4 regions of the Sphingomonas sp. DMC8 genome follow, and region 2 is predicted to be linked to each of the others. Evidence: riboswitches for the same ligand, from Rfam matches in the RefSeq annotation. Region 2 holds a riboswitch; each other region holds the start of a gene.
The links. A riboswitch is a leader RNA that binds a small molecule or an ion and turns the genes downstream of it on or off. The one in region 2 is predicted to bind cobalamin.
Positions count from the first base shown of each region.

Region 1: it holds a riboswitch for cobalamin, as region 2 does, so the genes downstream of both, ACT53K_RS17335 (TonB-dependent receptor plug domain-containing protein) here and ACT53K_RS02775 (TonB-dependent receptor plug domain-containing protein) in region 2, are expected to answer to the same signal.
Region 3: it holds a riboswitch for cobalamin, as region 2 does, so the genes downstream of both, ACT53K_RS00185 (hypothetical protein) here and ACT53K_RS02775 (TonB-dependent receptor plug domain-containing protein) in region 2, are expected to answer to the same signal.
Region 4: it holds a riboswitch for cobalamin, as region 2 does, so the genes downstream of both, ACT53K_RS06685 (DUF1636 domain-containing protein) here and ACT53K_RS02775 (TonB-dependent receptor plug domain-containing protein) in region 2, are expected to answer to the same signal.

Region 1 is NZ_JBQUYV010000009.1:102,810-108,473, reverse strand. Features, by position in the region: gene ACT53K_RS17340 (PepSY domain-containing protein) at 1-1,370, opposite strand, end outside; gene ACT53K_RS17335 (TonB-dependent receptor plug domain-containing protein) at 1,373-3,361, opposite strand; cobalamin riboswitch at 3,538-3,758, opposite strand; tRNA gene ACT53K_RS17330 (tRNA-Leu) at 4,431-4,515, opposite strand; gene ACT53K_RS17325 (formate/nitrite transporter family protein) at 4,564-4,827, opposite strand; gene ACT53K_RS17320 (formate/nitrite transporter family protein) at 4,869-5,402, opposite strand; gene ACT53K_RS17315 (SRPBCC family protein) at 5,451-5,664, opposite strand, start outside.
Region 2 is NZ_JBQUYV010000001.1:574,384-580,047, reverse strand. Features, by position in the region: gene fusA (elongation factor G) at 1-1,106, opposite strand, end outside; gene rpsG (30S ribosomal protein S7) at 1,173-1,643, opposite strand; gene rpsL (30S ribosomal protein S12) at 1,707-2,078, opposite strand; gene ACT53K_RS02785 (bactofilin family protein) at 2,380-2,814, shown strand; gene ACT53K_RS02780 (DUF4142 domain-containing protein) at 2,840-3,463, opposite strand; cobalamin riboswitch at 3,644-3,837, shown strand; gene ACT53K_RS02775 (TonB-dependent receptor plug domain-containing protein) at 3,952-5,664, shown strand, end outside.
Region 3 is NZ_JBQUYV010000001.1:31,472-37,135, forward strand. Features, by position in the region: gene ACT53K_RS00170 (DUF1134 domain-containing protein) at 1-116, opposite strand, end outside; tRNA gene ACT53K_RS00175 (tRNA-Ser) at 274-366, shown strand; gene lldD (FMN-dependent L-lactate dehydrogenase LldD) at 513-1,682, shown strand; cobalamin riboswitch at 1,724-1,924, shown strand; gene ACT53K_RS00185 (hypothetical protein) at 2,124-2,696, shown strand; gene cobO (cob(I)yrinic acid a,c-diamide adenosyltransferase) at 2,693-3,304, shown strand; gene ACT53K_RS00195 (TonB-dependent receptor domain-containing protein) at 3,413-5,664, opposite strand, start outside.
Region 4 is NZ_JBQUYV010000002.1:566,956-572,619, forward strand. Features, by position in the region: gene ACT53K_RS06665 (aminotransferase class I/II-fold pyridoxal phosphate-dependent enzyme) at 1-591, opposite strand, end outside; gene cobS (adenosylcobinamide-GDP ribazoletransferase) at 588-1,307, opposite strand; gene ACT53K_RS06675 (histidine phosphatase family protein) at 1,304-1,870, opposite strand; gene cobT (nicotinate-nucleotide--dimethylbenzimidazole phosphoribosyltransferase) at 1,867-2,883, opposite strand; gene ACT53K_RS06685 (DUF1636 domain-containing protein) at 2,880-3,287, opposite strand; cobalamin riboswitch at 3,514-3,705, opposite strand; gene ACT53K_RS06690 (hypothetical protein) at 3,763-4,098, opposite strand; gene ACT53K_RS06695 (hypothetical protein) at 4,442-5,664, shown strand, end outside.

The sequences.
Region 1 (5,664 bases), on a different contig from region 2:
GGCAGTACTACCAGGTCCCGAAGCGGGCGGGACCGAAGACCCGGCAGGTCGAGCCGGTGAAGACCGTCCTGTAGCCAGCGAAAGGCTCGGCCCTTGCCATCGACGGCGCGGAGCAGCACGCCCGTATCCGGATCGATGTAGAGCCGCGTAGCCTGGCCATCTGCCAGCACCGCTCGCCATACCGGCAGCGATGCCGGCGCCCTGTGGCCGTAGTAATAGGCGTCCTCGTCCGTGAGCAGGGTTAGGCTGGTGACGCGCGGGCCAGGCTCCAATGCCGCCGTGAGCGCGGCACGCCGCAGCGGCGCGGGTCGACCTTGCGCATCGAAACGCGTCGTTACCCCAGCGCCATTCACCGCCAGCAGGAACAGGCGTCCCCCCAGCGGGGCACTTTCCAGCCGCCGCGTATCCGCCGGGAGATGCTCGATCCGGGCCAAGGCGGTGCGGAGCGCGTCCCAGCGCATCGGACCGGCGAGACGCGCGCGCTCAAGGCCCCCAGCATGGCTATCGAGAAAGCCCCAGGGGTTCATCGAGAACAGCCCACTGGCCACCCAGGTGAGCGTCAGCACCCCGAAAGCGAGCCCGAAGACATGGTGCCACCACCACAGCCCCTTGTACGGCGAGCCGAAGCTACCGTCCTTCCTTCGGCGCAACCGCGCAATCCCGACCCAGAGGCCGGTCACCGTCAGGAAGCAGCCGATCAGCGAGGTCCAGATCACCACCTGGCTCCACAGCGCGCCGTTCTGCCGCAGCAGCGTGGGATAGAGCCAGTGCGGGACCGCGCCGAGCCAGCCCCAGAAGCGCTCGAACCGCGTGGTCTGCTGCACCACCTCCCCGCTCCGGCCCGCGATGTACACGCTGGTGGCGGCCGGATCGGAATAGTCGACACGGACAAGCGGACGGTTCTGGCTATAGGTCTGCACGGTCCACTGATCGATGCCGGTTTCGGCTACCCGCATCGTCGCACTCGCGATGCCGGCCTGCGCCGCATAGTCGGACCCGATCCGGCGGAGGTCGGGCGGCGACAGCGCGGCCAGCAGAGCGCCCGTAGCGACGTCATAGCTACCAGGGTTCGATCGCACCTGCTCGATCCGCCGCTCCGGCACCGTGGCGGACACGATGCGCAGGATGGTCCGGCCCGCGATGGTCTCCAGCCGCGCCGAGGCAAGCGCAAGATCGTCGGGCAAGTCGATCCGCGCCAGCGCTGTCGCGGCGGGCAGCCGCAGGGGCGGTAACCCGCGCAGCTGCTCTGCCGGCGTCAGCCGCGGATAGTCGACATACAGCATCACGAACCCCGACAGGCACCAGAGCGTCATCACCGTGCCGATGACGACGCCCAGCCAGCGGTGTAGGACGAGGACCGCCTTGGGCATGGTCAGAAACCCAGGCCGTAGCTGACCCGCAGCGTCCGCGGCGTGCCGCGGGTGAAGTAGAGGAACCGCCCCACCCCGCTATCCGGCACCGCCGACTGGAAGCCGCGCGTGGCATAGTCGCGGTCGAACAGATTCTCGACGTTGATGCCGAAGCGGTGGCGGCGCGCCACATCGGGAAAGAGGGTCACCCCGGCATCGACAATCGCGTAGTTGCCATAGTTGCGGCGACCAAAGCCGCTCGCCGTGGCATAGGCGTCCCCCACCCAGTTGACCGAAACACTGGCGCCCACCGGCAGCCCCCGGGGACGCCAGGCGACCGTACCGCGCGCCAGCTGCTTGGGGGTGCGGTCTCTCTGGAGCGACGAACCTGCGGTACGCGCGCGGGCATAGGTGTAGCTCGCGTCCAGGTGCCAGGCATCGGCGATCACCGCGCCCAGCACTACCTCGGCACCACGCACGTTCACGCGGGACGCCGAGTTCGTGTAGATGCCGTCGGGATAGGCGGGATTGGCCGTGTCGATGTCGATCAGATGATCGATGCGCCGGGCGAAGACCGTGCCCTGCCAGTGGAGCAAGCCGCCGGCCAGGGTGCCGCCGATGGCGGCATTGATGCTCAGGCTCTCCTCGGGCTTGAGGTTCGGATTACCCAGTTCGCAACAAGGATCGATCTGATAGAGCTGGGAGGCGCTGGGCAGCAGAAACGACGTGCCGCCATTGGCCTGCACGAACAGGCTGTCGTTCAGTTCGATGCGACCGGAAACGTTCCACACCGTCTTCCGCGATCCGCTGCCGTCATTGTAGCGCAGTCCGGCCGAAAGACGCGCGCGGCGTGAAAGCTCGTCGTTGGTGCGAATCTGGAAGGTGCCGGCATGGACGCGTTCCTTGGTAGCGGCGATCCGCAGCACGTCGTCGCGTCCGCTGAACTGCTGGAAATCATAGCCGATAAGATACTCCAGCCCGCGATGCGGCCGCAGCTGCACCAGCGCGCTGCCGCCATAGTCCTTGAAGCCCCAGAAGGTGCCGGCAGGATATACCACGATCGGCGCGCCGCCGCCGATCGGGTTGCGGATCTGGACATAGGCGGTCTTCCAGTCATGGAAATAGCCCTTGAGGAACAGCTTCACCACATCGTTTCCGACATAGTCGAGCCGGACGCTGGCGATCTCCTCGTTGCGATCGTTACGGCTCTCGCGGGTGAGAGTGGGGCTGAGATTGTCGAGCTTCGCCTCGGTATGGATGTACTGGAGGTTGAATCGCCAGTCTGGGCCGAGATCGTAGCGATATTTGCCGCCGACCGACCATAGGTCGTAACCGCGCAGGCGGTCTGTCGCGCTCGGCTCCATCCGGTTAAAGGGCCGATAGCCTTCGGAGCGATTGTATGAGCCCCAGGCGACGAATTGATGCCGACCCGATCCGCCGCGCACATAGCCGCTAAGGTTGGTACCCGCGAAGCTGTCGACGCTGGCGTCGATCTGGCCCCCGAACCGGTCCGCGAAATCGCGCGTGACGACATTGATCACGCCCGCCGCAGCCTGAGTGCCATAGAACAGGCTCTCGCCGCCCTTCAACACCTCGATGCGCTCGATCATGCTGGCCGGCAGCGTGTCGTTGGGCGAGGTACTGCCATAGAGGCGGTTGTTGATGCGGATACCGTCGACGGTCCACAGCACATCCTGCGTTCGCGAACCCTGCAGCGAGACGTCGACATAGCTGAACGGGCCGCTACCGGGCTGGACGTAGAGGCCAGGTACGCCGCGCAGCGCCGTCGCGACGTCGATCGCGCCGCTTTCTTGGACCTGGGTTTCGGCGAGTACGGCAAGATCGCTGCCATAGCAGGCACGCTGGTGCGGCAGCGTCTCCTCCAGGCTGGTGCCGGTGACGACCAGCGTCTCGTCGTCGCTTTGCACCTGTGCATGGGCGGGCGGGATCGCGACGGCAACGGCAACGGCGAGCGCGGCCACGGACCGGGTAACGGACGGAAAATGCATCATTCATCCCCTTCGGCGTCGTCGACATCGGGCGGGAGCGTGCCGTTCATGCAAACGGTCGGCGCACGGCGCCGGCCGGACGCCATGGGCGACCGACGCGCGTGACCGATGCGGCTCCCGCCGCTCGTTCGTCGCTCAGACGGAGTACACCGTGCCGCGGCCCTCCCCTGGACCAAGGCAAGAGCGACCAGACGCCGGCAGGTATCCTGGCTCACGGGTCGTCGCTCGATACACACCTTCCCGGGCCTGCGGGCCCAGTGGCTGCTTCCGTAGCAGGAAGCCCGTGGATCTCGCTTACCGCTTACAGTTGCAGGGACAGCCTCGGCTTCGGACGGCATGCCGCCTTCACCGCGTTCCCTTTTAAGCCTCTCGTCGAGGCACCGGCGCGATCTGCGCTCGCGGCAACGGATGCCGAGAGCGCAGCATGGGCAGAGGCGCTCTGTCGACCGTGCAAGGTAGCGGCCTCCATCCTCCACTCAGGGTGTGGATCGCTCCACGCCTGGACAGTGCTCTGATCAAAAAGAGGCGGCGACCAGGCCCCAGCAACCTAGATACGTTGCACGGCAGACGTAGCAGTGCCGAATCAATTCGGACATCAGCCAGCACCGCTTGCGTGCACTGGCTGCGGCTCTCGATGGCCCTGCAACCTCGGCATTTTAGCCGTATAGTCTGACATGCTCTCCTCCCTTGTTCATCGCATCTTCGTCGGGATGCTATGTCCAGAAAGGTACGGAACCGAAGGTCGCAACGGTTAGGTTACGGTGCTGCCGGATAAGTGTAACCCGCTGCGAGGGACCACGGAGATTTCTTCCGATGCCCTGCCGAAGGAGTGTCTCCGGAACCTGTTCTCGACTGTTCGCTCCTGAAACTCACCGGCTCCGCAGTAGCAAGGCTCGCTGTAGCCACGCAGGCCGCCGCACCCTCAGGATTCGCGCGCCGCCCATCGTCAGATCCGAACCTTGAGCGTGGTGGCCCACTTTTCGCGGGGCTTGGCGGAACAAGGCGAGAGACCCCGTCAACCGCGATTTTATCGCCGTTTTCCGCGGATTTCTACAATGTTCTCAATATGTACTGGTGCCCCTGGCCGGACTCGAACCAGCATGCCTTGCGGCGTTCGATTTTGAGTCGAATGCGTCTACCAATTTCGCCACAGGGGCAGCGAAGGCGGCACGGCTAGACGAAGCGCGCGCCGCCCGCAAGCGCCTTCACAATTCCTCGCGCACCTGGGCATGCGCCAGCAGCGCGAACAGCACCGACCCGCCCAGGATATTCCCCAAGAGCGCCGGCGCCAGAAAGCCGAACAGCACCCAGCCCAGGCTCGCCTCCCCCGCCAGCCACAACAGCCACGCCTCCACCGCACCCGCCACCACATGGGCAAAGCCCCCCAGCGAAATGAAATAGGTGCAGAACAGGACGACGAAGAACTCCTGCCGCCGCGCCCCCGGCAGCGACCAGGCCACCGCCGCCATCAGACCCCCCCGGCACCCCTGCCCGCACCGCCGCCCAGCCGCTATGTTCGGCCAGGCTGCGCGAGGTTTCCAGCATCGCCGCCGTCGCTTCCGGCGTACCCGACCAGCCGGCGGAGACCAGCCAGGCGATCAGCAGCGTGCCGCCCATATTCGCCACGAACACCAGCCCCCCATAGCCGCGCCAGCCGCCCCAGGTTGCGCGGCGTCGGATCGGCCGCAGCCGGGATCACCGCCGACAGGGTGCTTTCGGTAAACAACTGCAATCGGCCCAGAATCACGATCATGAAGCCCAGCGAATAGCCGATACTCGCCACCGCCGGCCGCCATGGCGCATCGGGCAGATGGCTTTCGATCAGCGCCCGCCCCAGCACCGAGGCCGCCATCGCGATCCCCGCCACCACCCCCGACCAGAGCAGCGAGCCCGCCGGCCGGTCGAGCTCCTCATCCCCCTGCCGGCGTATCGCCTCGTGAATGACGCGCGAGGGCGCAGCGCGGCGGCGGGCGATCTCGTCCTCCTCGGCGGCGGGGAGCTGGGCCTCGTCGCCGTCCGCGGCGTCGCTTGGGGATGGTTGCATCCCCGCTGAACGCCGCGGACGGGTGGAGGTTGCCCCGCCAGCTTACCGTCAGGCGTCGATCGCCGGCAACAAGGCCGCGAGCTGGTCGAGCTGCATCGGCAGCCCCGCCGCCGAGCCTTCCATCGCCTCTTCCAGCGCCTCCGGCGTGGGATAACGCTCATGGAACGTCACCAGCGTCTTGCCGCCCTGGTCCTCGAAGGTCACGGTGGTGACGGCGCCTTCCTCCCCCTCGTCATTGGTCCAGACGATGCGCTCGCCCGGC
Region 2 (5,664 bases):
CGCGAGTTCGCGTGCATGAGGAGCATACGGCCGATCTTTTCCTTCTTGTCCTTCACCGAGTTCAGGTACGTGCCCTTGGACAGCGTGCCCGAATAGATGCGCGCGAAGGTGAGCGAGCCCACGAACGGGTCGTTCATGATCTTGAACGCCAGCGCCGAGAAGGGCGCCTTGTCGTCGGCCGGACGGGTGTCCTTGGTTTCGCCGTCGAGCTTGACGCCTTCGACCGCCGGAATGTCCAGCGGGCTCGGCAGATAGTCGACCACGGCGTCGAGCAGGGGCTGCACGCCCTTGTTCTTGAACGCCGAACCGCACAGCACCGGCACGAACGCGAAGTTCAGCGTGCCCTTGCGGATCAGCGCCTTCAGGGTGGCGACGTCGGGCTCGTTGCCCTCCAGATACGCCTCCATGACTTCGTCGTCCTGCTCGACCGCCATTTCGATCAGCTCGGCACGCGCAGTGGCAGCGGCGTCGGCGAGATCGTCCGGGATCGCCTGATATTCGAACTTCGCGCCCAGCGACTCTTCGAGCCAGATGATCGCGCGGTTCTCGACCAGGTCGACCAGGCCCTTGAAGCCGCCCTCGATGCCGATCGGCAGGTACAGAACGGCCGGGCGGGCGCCCAGGCGGTCCTTGATCATGTCGACGCAGCGCTCGAAGCTCGCGCCGGTACGGTCGAGCTTGTTGACGAAGCACATGCGCGGCACGCGATATTTTTCAGCCTGGCGCCACACGGTTTCCGACTGCGGCTCCACGCCGGCAACGCCGTCGAAGCACGCAACCGCACCGTCGAGCACGCGCAGCGAACGCTCGACTTCGATGGTGAAGTCGACGTGGCCGGGGGTGTCGATGATGTTGATCCGGTGCTCTTCGCCCTTGCCTTCTTCGGCGCGCCAGAAGCAGGTGGTGGCAGCAGACGTGATCGTGATCCCGCGCTCCTGCTCCTGCTCCATCCAGTCCATCGTCGCGGTGCCTTCATGCACTTCGCCGATCTTGTAGGACTTGCCGGTGTAATAGAGGATGCGCTCGGTCGTGGTCGTCTTGCCGGCGTCGATATGCGCCATGATGCCGATATTGCGGTAACGCTCGAGCGGATGGCTGCGGGCCATGATCGTGGTTTCCTTGAAGTTTTGGGGAGCCGGACCGTCCAGCTCCCCAATATGTAGGTAAGAAAATTACCAGCGGTAGTGGCTGAAGGCGCGGTTCGCTTCCGCCATGCGGTGCGTGTCTTCGCGCTTCTTCACCGCGTTGCCGCGGTTGTTCGCCGCATCCATCAGCTCACCCGAAAGACGGGCAGCCATGGTGTGCTCGCTGCGGTTGCGGGCCGAGGCGATCAGCCAGCGGATCGCCAGCGCCTGGGCACGCTCCGGACGGACTTCGACCGGAACCTGGTAGGTCGCACCACCGACGCGGCGGCTGCGGACCTCGATGCCCGGCTTCACATTGTTCAGGGCGTCGTGGAACACGCCGATCGGCTCGCGCTTGGCGCGCTGCTCGATGGTTTCCAGGGCACCATAGACGATCGCTTCTGCAACGGCCTTCTTGCCGTCCAGCATGACCGAATTCATGAACTTCGACAGAACCTGATCCCCATAAACGGGATCGGGCAGGATTTCCCGCTTCTCGGGACGACGACGACGTGCCATCTCACTTAATTCCTTCTGAACTTCAGCCGATCCGGAACCCGTCCGGGGCTTACTATGGCCTGATTACTTCGGACGCTTCGCGCCGTACTTCGAACGGCTCTGCTTGCGGTCCTTGACACCCTGGGTATCGAGCACGCCGCGCAGGACGTGGTAGCGCACGCCGGGAAGGTCGCGCACACGGCCGCCGCGGATGAGCACAACCGAGTGCTCCTGCAGGTTGTGGCCTTCACCCGGAATGTAGCTGATGACTTCGCGCTGGTTGGTCAGGCGAACCTTGGCAACCTTGCGGAGCGCCGAGTTCGGCTTCTTCGGGGTGGTGGTGTAGACACGGGTGCAGACGCCGCGCTTCTGCGGGTTCTGTTCCATCGCAGGGACCTTCGACTTGGCCTTCTGCGGTTCGCGGCCCTTGCGGACCAGCTGGTTAATCGTCGGCATGAAGCCCTTCACCTTTCAAGTGGTTACTTTGCTGGAGCCCTGTTGGACAGAATACGAAAAAGCCCCGGCGGCATTCTTGCCCCCCGGGCGATTGCGTCTCCAGCAACGTTCAGCTCTTATTCCAAAGCGGGATGGCACCTTTGAAGACCAGCCCACGTGGAACGGCGCGCCTATACCGATGTGCCCGGTTGCGGTCAACCACTTCCACCCCGCCCCATCTCGGGGATTCACGGAGGCTGTAGCGGGCCTTGCGCTGTGCTAACGCCCCTGCGGGATTCGGATCAAGGGTTGGGGATCAGGCATGTTCAACGGCAATCGCGGTCGCGAGGAACGTCAGGCGGCACCGGCCGCACCGGCCAATGGCAAGCGCGGCATGTTTTCGGTGATCGGCGCCGATATCGTCATCACCGGCAACCTCACCGCCACGGCCGATCTGCATGTCGACGGGCGCATTGAGGGCGATGTCGATTGCGGCACGCTGGCGCAGGGCGCCGAAAGCCAGATTTTCGGCAGCGTGCGCGCAGACACGGCCCGCATCGCCGGCAGCATCGAAGGATCGGTGCATGTCCGCCAGCTTACGGTCGAACGCTCCGCGCGAATCGTCGGCGATGTCGAATATGAGACGATCACCATCGAACAGGGTGGCCATGTCGATGGCCGGCTGAAGCATCTCCAGCCCGGCGCCCCGGCCGCCGCGCCGGTGCCGCTACAGATTGCGAGCGAAGCGGCGGCCTGACGCCGCCGCTTCGCCCTGCGGGGCCTTACTGGCCGCGAATTTTGTCGAGATGATCGGCCACCACCTTGGCGGTCGAATCGGCGAAGTCGCGCAGCGCCGGCACGTCGCCGCCCTGAGCATAGCTGCGCAACACCGCCAGCGCCTGCTCGTGCGCCTTCACCTGCTGCGAGCGATAGGCCGAGTCGAAATCGGCACCCGTCGCCGAGCGCAGCGTTGCCAGATTGGCCTTTTGCTCGGCAGTCATCGTCGGGTCGGGTGTGAGCGGCGGGGTCGCCTTGCCCGATGCCTTCCGCAGCTTTTCGGTCGAGTCGTTATGGTCCTTCACCATCTCCTTGCCGAAATCCTTCAGCTTGCTGTCCGTCGCATTCTGTTCGGCAAGCTGCCCGGCTGCGATTTCATAGGCGTCGCTGGCGGCCATGGTGTTGACGAATTTCTGGCCCGACATCGGCGCGGCGGCGGTTTCGTTGCCGGCCATGCCGTTCATCGCATTCGCATCCATGCCGCTGACATTTTCGTCGGCGGGCATGCTGGTGACCATATTGTCGGTGTTGCCCGCTGCCATGCCGTTGTCGGCACGTTCGCCGCCATTGTGGCAGGCGGCAAGGGCGGCGACCGGCAAGACGCCAAGGATCAACAACGATTTCTTCATGAGCGCATCCTCCTGTTTCCTTGGCGCGATTGAACGCGCGGGCGGTATCGCCGTTCCGCAACGCCCTCAGATCGCCCCGAAACTTTGCCGCTCCGGCGAAACGACTTGGAGAAAAGGGAGGGAATACTGATGCAGGTTAGTCTTTCGGGCGGGACTTGCCCCGCCCCGCCGCTTGCCGCTACACGCCGGCGCGTGACGGGTGTCCCCCTTGGCCGGGGGATGAAAAGGGAATTCGGTCCGCAAGTCCGAAGCTGCCCCCGCAACTGTAGCCGGCGAGCCTGCACGCCACACAGCCACTGGACCTGTTCCGGGAAGGCGGCGTGCTCAGGCGATGACCCGGAAGCCAGGAGACCTGCCCGCCACAGTCGATTCCTTTGCGCGGGCGGGGTGTACCGGGCGAACGGGGCTGAAATCCCCGCGTGAGCGACACCAAACTAGCGGCGTGTCCCGGTCCCCGGGGCGGGCCCGTTTCGAGGTGTCTTGAAGCAATGCGTTACCTGAACTTCCTTTGCGCGACCGGTGCCCTGCTGGCGCCGTTCGCGGCCCATGCCCAGCAGGACGATTCCACCAAGCCGGACAACGAAGTCGTCGTCGTCGCCAGTGGCGTTACCCAGCCGATCGACCAGGTCGGCCGTTCGGTCACCATCATTGACCGCGCCGAAATCGAGCAGCGCCAGACGCTGGTGCTGTCGGACCTGCTGGCCACCACGCCCGGCGTCACCGTCAACCGCAATGGCGGCATGGGCACGCAGACGAATGTGAACATCCGCGGCGCGCAGAGCGAACAGACGCTGGTGCTGATCGACGGCATTCGCGTGAACGACCCTTCCTCGACCGGCGGCGCCTATAATTTCGGCAGCCTGCTCGCCGGCTCGATCGAGCGGGTGGAGGTGCTGCGCGGCCCCAATTCGGTGATCTGGGGCAGCCAGGCGATCGGCGGCGTCGTCAACGTCACCACGCTGCAGGGCAGCGAAGGCCTGAAAGCCCGCGCCAATGCCGAAGGCGGCAGCTATGGCACGTTCAGCGGCAATGCCGCACTCGCCGGCGGCAATGACCGCATCACCGCCGGGCTGACCGCCGGCTATACTACCACCGACGGTATTTCCGCCGCCGCCAATGGCAAGGAGGCCGATGGCTATCGCCAGTTCGGCGCGACCGGCAATGTTCAGGTCAAGCTGGTCGAGGGCCTGTCGCTCGACCTTCGCGGCTATTATGCCGACAGCAAGGTGGATCTCGACGGCTATGCCCCGCCCACCTATGCGTTCGGTGACACCGGCGAATATGCCAAGACGCGCGAGTTCTACGGCTATGCGGGGCTGAAGGGCGACCTGTTCGGCGGCAAGCTCCACAACCGGCTGGGTTTCACCTATTCGAACATTACCCGCGACAGCTATGATCCCGCCGCGACGCCGACGCTGGAATATGCCTATCGCGGCCGCGCCGAGCGCTACCTCTATCAGGGCGACGCACAGTTGCTCGATCAATTGCGCCTCGTGTTCGGTGCCGAACATGAAGACAGCCGCATCCGCTTCAGCGATGGCGGCCCGGGCACCACGGCCAGGTCGGTCGGCATCACCAGCGTCTATGGCCAGGCGATCGTGACGCCGGTGGCGCCGGTGACGGTGACGGCGGGCGTGCGCAACGACGACCACGACACGTTCGGCAATCACTGGACCTGGAACACCGATCTGGCGGTGCGCGCCACCCCCGACACGCTGCTCCATGTCAGCTATGGCGAAGGCTTCAAGGCTCCGACACTCTATCAGCTTTACAGCGCCTATGGGAATGCGGCCCTGAAGCCGGAAACCGCCAAAAGCTATGAAGCGGGCATCCGCCAGTCGATCGCCGGCAATCAGGTCGCGATCGGCTTCACCTGGTTCCACCGCGATGCCGACAACCAGATCGACTATAACTTCGTCACCTCGAGCTATTACAACATCGGCAACACCCGCGCCGAGGGCGTGGAGCTGGAAGCGGTGCTGCACCCGGTCGCGGCCTTCACGGTGCGCGGCAGCTTCACCCATGTCTATGCGCAGAGCCTGAGCGGCAGCACGCTGGGCAAGGATCTGCCGCGCCGCCCGCGTGACACCGGCAGCGTTTCGGCCGATTACCGCTTCCCGTTCGGGCTTTCGATCGGTGGCACGGTGACGATGGTGGGTGACAGCTTCAACGATGCGGGCAACAAGACGCGGATCGACGGC
Region 3 (5,664 bases), 540 kb from region 2:
AGGTCCGAATCGATCGCCGCGTTGGGGTCCACGGTCGTGACCTGCGCCGCAGCCGGCACGGTCGCCAGGCCCATCAGCGCAGCTGCCGACCAAAACGCCAGAGAACGCAATCGCATCGTCAATTCCACCCCCAAAATGTGCGGAGACGCTAAAGCCAAGCGGCTGTCGCTGCAATGAACGGGCGATAACCCGAGTCGATTTCACGTTCGGGTGGTTCTACCGGTTGATCCCCCCGCATCGCTTCGTTATAGGGCTCGCCCTCAGGCCCTTTCCGGAGACGTGGGTGAGTGGCTGAAACCAGCGGTTTGCTAAACCGCCGTACGGGGATTACTCGTACCGAGGGTTCGAATCCCTCCGTCTCCGCCATTCAATTTCAATAAGATCAATGGGTTAAGTCGGAAAAGTCCGACTGTGCCATTGGCACGGCGCGGCGGCGCGCCGACGATGCGGAATCGAAGGCCTCCCATATTTCGTTTTTGCGGCGTTCCGGTTGTTGCTAACGGGGCGGCGCCATGATCATTTCCGCACCCACCGATTATCGGGAAGCCGCCCGGCGCCGGCTGCCTCGCTTTCTGTTCGACTATATCGATGGCGGTGCCGTTACCGAAAGCACGATGCACAGCAACGTGACCGAATTGCAGGGCGTCGCGCTTCGCCAGCGCGTGCTGCACGGCGTGGGCGAGCCTGACCTGGGTACGGAAATTCTGGGCAGCCACTGGGCGCTGCCGTTCGCGCTGGCCCCGGTCGGCGCCACCGGCATGTATGCGCGGCGCGGCGAAGTGCAGGCGGCGCGGGCGGCGGCGGCGAAGGGCATTCCCTATATCCTGTCCACAGTATCGGTCTGCTCGATCGAGGAAGTCGCCGAACATGCCGAGGGCGATCTTTGGTCGCAGCTCTATGTGCTCAAGGACCGCGGCTATATGCAGGGCTCGCTCGAGCGGGCCTGGGCTGCGGGCATGAAGACGCTGGTCTTCACGGTCGACATGCCGGCGCCGGGTTCGCGTTATCGCGATCGTCATTCGGGCATGGCGGGCAGCGGCGCCACGCTGCGTCAGTACATGCAAGCGGTGATGCATCCGCGCTGGGCGCTCGACGTGGGCGTGCTGGGCCGGCCGCTCTCCTTCGGCAATATCGAGCGCTATACCGGCCGCCGGATGCGGATGAAGGATTATACCGGTTTCCTGTCGCGGAATTTCGATCCCTCGATCCGCTGGTCCGACCTCGAATGGATTCGCGAGAGCTGGAAGGGCAAGCTGGTCCTGAAGGGCATATTGGACCCGGAGGATGCGCGCGACGCCGCACGGCTGGGGGCAGATGCCATCATCGTTTCCAACCATGGCGGCCGCCAGCTCGATGGTGCGATCCCCACCGCGCGCGCGCTTCCCTATGTGGCGGACGCGGTTGCGGGCGACATGACCGTGCTTGCCGATTCGGGCATACGCTCCGGGCTGGACGTGGCGCGGATGCTGGCGCTGGGCGCACAGGGCGTCCTGCTCGGCCGAAGCTATGTCTACGCGCTGGCGGCGCGGGGGCAAGCCGGCGTCGAACATCTGCTGGAGCTGATCGCGGCCGACTTGCGGGTGACGATGATCCTCACCGGCGCCCGGACCATCGCCGACATCACTCGCGATCAGCTGGTCGCCGTCGAAGCAGAGATCGTACGCGGGCGCAGCGCGCAGTAAGCAGCCGGCACGCTGGCTTGTGCCCGTCGCGTGGTGCGCCTATCACGGGCGGCGTAACGGGTGCCCGAAAGGGCTTAATCGGGAAGTCCGGGCGGCGGTTCTCCGCTTAATCCGGCACTGCTCCCGCAACTGTAGCCGGTGAGCGCATCGCCATCATGCCATTGGGGGCCTGGCCCCCGAGAAGGCGGCGACGGCGCGACGATCCGGCAAGTCAGGAAACCGGCCCGGTACCGTCGTTCCTTCGCGCGGGCGGGATGTACCGGGCGGACGAGGGCTATCCCTTGGCGGACGACAAGCCGTGTCTGTTGCCGAAGGGAAGCCCGATGTCGAAGCACCGCTGACCTGATCTCTCAGCCACGATGCCGCCCGTGCATCGCCGCTTCCCCTTGCCCGCCCGCGCGGCGGCAACGGCCATTCCACCCCCTGTTCCGGGAGAATGCCATGATCGATACCCCCCGTTTCCAGCGCATCGTCTTTGCGCTGCTCGCACTGGTGACGCTCGTCACCCGCAGCCATTCGCTCAGCCCGTTCGTGCATCTGCCCGAGACGGCGCTGGCCAGCTTCTTCGTGCTCGGCTTCTTCGTGCCGCGCACCCTGGCGTTCGCGGCGCTGTTCGCGCTGACCTTCGCGATCGACGTGGTCGTAATCCGCGTGTTCGGCCAGTCCGATTTCTGCTTCACCGCCGCCTATGCGATGCTGGTGCCGGCGTACGGCGTGATGTGGTTCGCCGGGCGCTGGATGCGCGATCGTGCCGGTGTGCGGCTGGCGGCGCTGCCCGCCATCGCGCTGGTGCTGATTGCCGCAAGCTTCGTGTCCGAGCTGCTGTCGAGCGGCGGCTTCTATTTTCTGAGCGGCCGGTTCGACGCGCCGACGCTGGCGGGCCTCCTGCCGCGCATTGCCCGCTATTATCCGCCGACGCTGCTGGCGACGCTGATCTGGGCAACCGCGACCGCCGGAACAGTAGCGGCACTGTTGGCGCTGCGGCCCGACCTGCGCCGGGTGCGCGCACGATGAACCTCACCGAGGAAGCGCGCGACCGCCAGCACCGTGAACGCGCGCAGAAGCACAAGGCGGTGGTCGATGCGAAGATCGCCGCCGCCATCGAGGACAAGGGCCTGTTGCTGGTGCTGACGGGCAACGGCAAGGGCAAGTCGTCCAGCGCCTTCGGCATGGTCGCGCGCACGCTCGGCTATGGCCGCAAGGCGGCGGTGTTCCAGTTCATCAAGGGCACCGAGGAAGTGGGCGAGCGCGCCTTCTTCGCCGGCCATCCCGATGTCGTATGGGAACGCTGCGGCGAAGGCTTCACCTGGGAAACGCAGGACCGCCAGCGCGACATCGCCGCCGCCCGCGCGGGCTGGGAAAAGGCCAAGGCCGCGCTGGCCGATCCGGCGATCAGCCTGGTCGTGCTCGACGAGCTGACTTACCTGATCACCTATCGCTATCTGGAACTGGACGAGGTGCTGCCGCCGATTCTCGCCCGCCCGGCGATGCAGCATGTCGTCATCACCGGCCGCGCGGCGCACGAGGCGCTGGTGGAGGCAGCCGATACCGTCAGCAGCATCGGCGACGTCAAGCACGCCTTCCGCGCCGGCATCCGCGCGCAGGAGGGGATCGACCGGTGAGCGTGGCACGCTGCCCGGCGCTGCTCGTTGCGGCGCGGCTGGCGGTGGCTGCGCTGTTCGGCGGGTAAAAGGTGCCGCCACCCGATTGAGTGGCGGCACGATACGAGGTCAGAACTTCACCGTCGCGCCGGCGAACAGGCGACGGCCGAGCGTGTCGTACACGCCGGGATAGGTGTTGCCGTTGCCGAAGGACACCAGAACCCCGGAGTCGAGTGCCGGCGGGTTCTTGTCGAACAGGTTGTTCGCACCGATCCGCAGCGACAGGTTCTTGCCGATCGTTGCAGAGGCGGTGAGGTCGAAATAGTTATACGCGGCCAGGTGCTGGTCGATCGGGTCCGGCGTGCTCGAATTGAGCGAGGTCGGGCCGATATAACGCCAGGCGAGCGAGAGGTTGAACACGTCGCTGGGAGCCCAGGTGGTGCGCACGGTATGCCGCCACGCCGGCGAAGGCTGGCCGCAGGAATAGCCGAACAGCCCCTTGCAATCATAGGTGCTGCCGCCGGGCAGCGGCTGGCTGACCGAATCGAACAGATAGCTGCCCACCAGATTGGTGTTCAGCGTGCCAAACTTGCCGAGATGGAAGGTGAGGTCGCCCGTCACGTCCAGACCGGAGGTCTTGAGGAACCCGGTATTGAGTGTGGTCGCGACGACATAGCCGGTGCCGAAGATGGCGCCGGTGATCGGATCGCGATGGAACAGGCCGCAATAATAGGGGCTCTTGGTCTGGAAGCAGGCGTTGATCGTGGTGTTCGGATCGATGCTGCCGATATAGTTGAGTACCTTGATGTGATAATAATCGAGCGAGAACGAGAAGTTGCGTCCGCCGCGCGGTGCCACCAAGATGCCGACCGTATAGGTATCCGCCTTTTCCGGCTTCAGGCCGCGGTTGCCGCCGAACTGGGCAGTGCACGTGTCCGCCGGGCACTCGATGATCGAATGGGCATTATATTGCGCGGCGGTAACCCCGGTGAGCTGGCAGGACGCCAGCGAGGCGGAGGGGGTGGGCCCGGCGCACGGATCCTGGGTGCTGACGTTGCCCAGCGACAGGTTGGAGAAGAGTTCGCCGATATTCGGTGCGCGGATGGCGCGATTATAGCTCGCGCGCAGGCGCACGGCATTGATCACCTGCCAGCTCAATTCTGTCTTGTAGGTGAAGGTGTTGTAGCTCGACGAAGAGTGCGTCGAATCCTGCCGGTTGGTATAGGACGAGTAGCGGAAACCGCCGTTCAGCGAGATCGCGCGGGCGAAGGGCGCATCCTGCACCAGCGGAAGCTCGAATTCGCCGAATCCTTCGTTGACGGAGATGATGCCGTCCGAATCCTGCGTGCCGTTCTGCTTTGCGATTGCGTCACCGGTAAAGAACAGCGTTTCGCGACGATGCTCGCCGCCCAGCGCGATGCTCAGGCCGTCGTGCGCCCACGGCGTTTTGATGCCATAGGTGCCCAGATCGCCGGTAATGGTGCCCGTCACGACATCCAGCGTATTGCGCGCCCAGGTGCGGCTGGGGGCGTATAGATAGCTGGCCTGCGTGCCGGTCAGACCTCCCGCCTGGAAAACGTTGATCGGAAGGCAGTTCTTGTCCGATCCGTCGAGCACCGACTGGCAAACGGCGCCGCCCTTTCCATCGGGGACGGCAAGCAGCGCGCGCTGGGCCTTGGTGACGTTGACGTCGTTGAGGAAGCGTTCGTTGTACAAGGCAACCGAATGCATCACGCTGACATCGTAGCCGAAGCCATGGCCCAGATCGCCCCGCAGCCCGGCGAGCATGCGGTAATAGTTGTGCTGCAGGTCGTCGCGCCGCGGCAGCGTTCCGTTGCCGCCGAGGCGATAGCCGATAAAGGTGTTCTGGGTAGCGGCAGTGCCCGCATTGCTGCCGCAAAGCATCTGCTGCTGGCTGCTGCTCATCAGCGGATTGTTACAGGTAACGGCATAGGTCTGCCCCAGCCAAAGCGCAGACGGCGCAATCTGCGAGAAGGTCTTGTCCTTCATGTACATGAAGCTGCCGTATAGCTGCGCGGCGCTGCTGATATCGAAATGCAAAAAGCCGCCGGCGTTGTAACGATCGTCGACGCGCTGGATGTAATTGAGCGGTGCGTAGTTATATGCGTGGACGGCAGTGACGTAGGGTGTCCAGGTCTTCGTGCCGTCGATGTTGTTGCTGTACTTGGTGCCCGCGTTCGGGCCGCCCAGCGGGACAAAGGTACCATAGGGCGTGTTGCTCGATCCGCCGCAGCTGAACGAGGTGCCAGTGCTGCTGAGTGAACAGGCAGAGACGTCCCGGCTGGATTGCAACACCGGCTCGGTGTGCCGGTAGCCACCATAGACCGTAAGGTTCAGGCGGCCGTCGAAGAAGCTGTGGC
Region 4 (5,664 bases), on a different contig from region 2:
CCCGAAGAATTTGCCGAAAGATCGGAACAGCGCGAGCGGGCGACCATTCGCGACCAGCGTGGCGATGCTAGCGCCAGGCACAGCATCCCCAAAGGCTTCGTCCACCACCAGCCAGCCGCCACCTGCCAGCCGCCCATTCACCATCTGGGCCAGCGCGGGCCGGGGAAGGATGGTTCCCGTAGGATTGGCAGGGTTGGCGAGCACGAGCGTCGCCGCGCCCAAGCGCGTTATCGCACCCGCTTCGATTGGGGCGCTTGAAGGAAACATCTCTCTATGGGTGCGATAACCGTCGGCCGGATGGAAGGCGGCACCGCCGAGCACACGCCCCAGCAACCGCATACCCAGTTCGCTGCCGGGTAAAGCGCAGACATACGCAGCGTCGATCCCGAAATGCGCAGCTGCCGCCGCTTCGAGCGCCGTGATGGCGGCGGGAGTGGGGAGGGTCTGCCAGTCGATCGGAACCGCCGCGGCGCCCGGCCAGGGCGTGGGATTTATCCCTGTCGAAAGATCGAGCCAGTCGGCCCGCTCTCCGCCATACCGGGCAATGGCTGCGTCTATATCGCCACCATGTAGCGTCAGCGCATCGCTCATCGCAACAGCTGACCAGCGAAAGTGGCGGCGAGCAGGCCGGTCTCAACCAGCTCGATTCCGGCACCATGGCCATCGCCGGAGATACCGCCGATCGTCCGGCAGAGCCAACGTCCCCACAGGAAGAACAGCAGCGGCGCGAGCGCCAGTTCTGGCAATATGGCAAAGGTCAGCAGCAACAGGATGGCCCAGAAGCCGATCGTATCCAGCCTGACCGCGCCGCAGAAGCGCATGCCAAGCCCTTGATGCAAGGGCGGCAGCCAGCGCGCCCAGACAAGCGGACCCATCCGTGCGGCGGCAGGGATCAGAGCGATGTACCACCTGCCGCCGCCGGTCAGCACTGCATGCAACAGTACGAGCTTGGCGAGCAGCTGCAGCACAACGGCGACAAGGCCGAAACTGCCGACATGGGGATCGGCGAGCACTGCGGCGATGCGTTCGCGGCCCTTGTGCGCGGCGCCGGCAGCATCGGCGATGTCGGCAAGCCCGTCGAGATGGAGCGCGCCCGTGATGCCGACCCACAGGAGCAGAGCCGCCAGGGCGGCGACCCAACCATCTACGGGTGCAAACAGCAGCGCTGGTGCGGTCATCACAGCGCCGATCACGCCGCCGACAAGCGGAAACCACCGTATCGACGCTGCGAAATCGGCAGCGTCGGCGTGGACTTGCGGCAGCGGCAGGCGCGTCAGAAACTGCAGGGCGACAAGGAAGCGCTTCACGCCACTAGCCCAATAATTTCGCCGCCCCCGGGATGCCCAGGCCATAATCTTATGGTCAGCAACGCGGCATGGGGCAGGTGGAACGCCCAGAGCGAAGGGAAATCGATCCGGCACGCCGCGGCAAGCGCGGCGCGCATCGTCCCGCCGTGGGCGACCACCAACGCGGTTCCCCGCAGCATTGCTAGCGCCGCACCGACGCGGGCAACCAATGCGGACCAGCTTTCGCCTCCCGGGGGCGGAGTACCACAAGGGTCGCGACGAAAGCGCGCCAGCGCGTCGGGATCGATGGCATCGAGTGCCATGCCGTCCCACACACCGAAATCCAGCTCGCACCACCGGGCATCTTCGTGCAGTGGCCGGTCGAAGGCGGCGGCAAGCGCGAGAGCGGGGGCGCGCGCCCGCGCCAAGGTGGAGCAATGGACGCTGTCGACCTCGAGCCGCATCGCGCGCGCCAGACAGGATTGCACGCCTTCGGGGGATGGCATGGCGTCCGTTCGGCCGATCAGCCGCCCGTCCACCTCGGTTGCTCCATGCCGTAACAGGTGTACCAGTACACTGCTCATGCTGCGCCGGCCACTCCTGCCTCGGCGAAGGTTGCCATCTCGGCGTGCACCTTCACTGCCGCGCGCAGGAGCAGTGCCGCGACGGCTGCGCCGCTGGCTTCGCCCAGGCGCATGTCGAGGCGCAGCAGTGGATCCAGCCCAAGCCGTTCGAGCAGCAAGCCATGTCCGGGTTCCGCCGAACAATGGCTGGCGATGCAGTGGGCCGTGATGTCCGGCGCCGCTGCCGCTAGTGGAGCCAGCGCCGCGCAGCAGATATATCCGTCCAGCAGCACGGGAATGCCATATTGCCGTGCTGCGAGCACCGCCCCGGCGATGGCCGCGATTTCGCGACCGCCAACGCGCCGCATCGTCTCGAATGCGCTGTGCGGGGCTCGGGCATGGTGGGTAATGGCGCGGGCGACCGCCATCCGCTTCGCCTCGAGCGCGGGGCCGTGTACGCCGGTGCCCGGCCCAACCCAGTCCGCTGGCTCGCCGCCAAAGCTGCGCTGGCATAGTGCGGCCGCACTTGCCGAATTGGCGATGCCCATTTCACCCAGAAGCAGCAGGTCGAGGGCAGGATCGACGGCCTGTGCGCCGATCGACAGGGCCGCGAGGCATTCCGCTTCGTCCATCGCGGGAGCCATGGTGAAATCGGCAGTGGGGCGGTCGATGTCGATCGGGACGACCTTCAGCGCCACATCGGCTGCATCCGCCAGCGCATTGATCGCTGCGCCGCCAGCCTCGAAATTGGCGACCATTTGTGCGGTCACTTCCGCCGGGAAGGCGCTGACGCCTTGCGCGGCGATGCCGTGATTACCGGCGAAGACAATCGCCTCCGCGCGTTCGATGCGCGGAATGGGCCGACCCTGCCATCCGGCGAGGAACAGTGCGATCTCCTCGAGCCGCCCGAGCGATCCCGCAGGCTTGGTAAGCTGCGCCTGCCGCGCCCGCGCTTTCTCCGCGGCGTGCATATCGGCATGGGGGAGCGCTGACAGCACGGCTTCAAAGGCTGCAACGCTGGGAAAGCCGCTCATTCGGGAAGCATTCCGGCGGGCGGGGTGCGGACAAGGAAGTGCCCTCGCACGCCCTGCGGCCATCGCGCATAGGGGACGCACCCGTCTTCGCTGGCGGCATATTCGGCCGCGAAATCGAGGATCGCGCGGGCATCATCGCTCTGCGGCGCAAAGCGTCCGAGCACATAGCCCATCCTCCCCGGACCGCGCAGATGCACCGTGCAATGCTCGGCGCACGCGAACAGGCAGGGCATGCGATGTACTGCGATGCCGCTATAGCGTTCGTCTCCCGCCGTCAGCGACTCCAGTGCTTCCGCAAGCCGTGCGCCACCGCGTACGCCTTCGGCATCCTCTCGCAGTTCCGCGCCATGACGGCAGGTACTGCACGCAACGATGGCGACGCCATCGGCAACGGGCCGCAGCATCGTCATCGCGACGCCCTCGCGCAGCTGAACGCTGCGCCCGCATGCGACATGAAAACACGAACTCGAACCATCAAAACCACTCCCGAGCCATCACGATGCACGTGCGGCGTTGGACGGGAGCAGCCTGAAACACGATCACGCGCGCCAGCGCCCCGCGCCACGCCGCGCGAGCCTTGCTGTCGTCGCTCGAGGAAATCCCCGCCCGGTCGGCGCACCCTGTCCGCCCGAGGAACGACCGCGAACGGCAGGTCTCCTGGCTTGCGGGTCCATGCCTCAGTCCGGCCGCCTTCTCGGGCATCGAAACGCCCAATGGCATATGGCCGAACGGCTCGCCGCTCACAGTTGCAGGGGCAGCCGGGGTCTTGAACCCCGTTCCCTTTTAATCCCCTCTCGGGGAACCGGTCGCGTGTGACGGGTTAAGGGGTTTGGAGCCGCCGATCAAGCCGGAGGCAGAACGAGCTGTAGCCGGGGGGCTTTACTGATAGATCTGCGCGCTGACGGGCAACAGGTCGTCCACCCGGACCAACAACGTCAACAGGTCGGTCAGCGCTTCCGATCCTTGTCCCAGCCGACGGACACCATGCAGCGCGTGGGTGGCAGCATAGGTGCTGGCGATGACATCGGCGAGATCGGGGTGGCGCGCGATCAACCCTTCGTTCCGGTTGACGCGCACGAGCAACCACGCCGCCTTATGGGCGGCGTCAACGAGCTGGATGCGCTCGGAAGCGAGAAATGCCCAGCTTCCCGTTGCCTCGATGACGGCACTGGACAGCGACTCCAGCGCGTCGATGAGATGCCGTGGCGTGGACATGGTGGCTTCCTCAAGGTGCGCAGCAATACGCCGGTCGGTAGTCTCGTTCGTCCGCCAGCTACGCACCCGCGGCACCCGCTTGCGCGGCAGGACCGTTTCGTTTCGATTATCGCGTGTGGCGTGCATAACCATAACGAATTTCCCTGCTGCTCAAGGCTTTCCATGCCGCAGTTTGAAGGCGGCAACAGTGGCCAAGGCCACAGTCTCAATGTGATTTTTCGCACATGTGAACGGGGGCGTCGTGACCGCTCGTGCGAAAACCCACAGACATTTTCCACTCCCTTGATGCAGCTTCTCGCCGGGATCGCGTGGTGGCCGCGTTGCGCAAAGAGGGGGATGTACGATGCACAAGATGATCAGCAGCAAACACCTTGAGTCCGTAAGCGATCTTACGCTCACTGCGCCGATCCGGCAGGGATTTGTCGATGCGTTCGAAAGCGTTACGTTCGAATCGCGACTGCGCATGGTGCTCAAGGGGTTGTTCAAGCTTCGTGCGACTGCGCGCGAACATTCCGCCCGGCAACCCTTTGTGGATACCTCGGCACGCATCCACTCCCTGCTCGATTATCGTATCGCCATCCTGGATACAGAGCCGAAACGGTTGTTGTTGGGTGCCACCTTCGATCGCCCGCTCGAGCCCTATATGCGGCTGATCTGGAATCCGCTGGGTCCGTTGCTCGACCTGATCTTTTGTAACTGCGAAGGCTATGTCACGGCCACCGAGCATGGCTTTCCGGACTATCTCGCATGGGTGCGCCAGAGCCAAGTCGACAGCAATTTCTTCTTCTCCGCAAACGGCAACAGCATCGACGATATGCAATATGCGCTGCATATCGAGCGGCTGGAGCGCGAGGCGCAGGCCGGGGTGAACCCGGCGACCGTTACCATCGAGGATCCCGAGCTAGCCGCCAAGCGTCTGCGCGAAGACCCGGCTACCAAGCTGGAAAGCGACCGGATTGGTGTAGAGGCGCTGGTTGCGCTCTATCGGCTGACCGATGTTTATCCCCCGGACCATCGGGAGGGCGACGGCCGCTATCTGCTCTGGGCCGCCCAGCATCTGCTGAAGGGTTGGAATGTCGATGCGCTTGCGCCGGTCCACAAGCTGGCTGTGGCCGAGCAGTTGCAATGGCTTGCGCAGCCGGGCGCGCCCGACCAGACGGCACCCAAGCCGCAGCGGCTGACCTATCAATCCGCCGATGTCCAGGGCGGCATCATTCATAACTATGGCCGCAACCATCACCCGGTGCAGCATGGCGCATTGCTCTTGATGCGGATCACCGATCCCGTCGCTGCACGGCGGTTCGTCGGCACGCTGCCGGTGTGCAGCGAAGCCGATGCCGAAGCAGGGATGGAAGCGGGCGGGGCGTTTCTCAACCTTGCTTTTACCCGCCACGGCATCGTCAATATCGGCATCGCGGCGGAAGATCTGGCGCAGTTTCCGCAAGAATTCCGCGAAGGGATGGAGGATCGTGCCGGCCTGCTCGGCGATCTGCGCGAACACCATCCGCGGCGCTGGCGGCTGCCGGCCCGCAACTGGCCCAGCGGCGTGCCCGCAGCAGGCGCGCC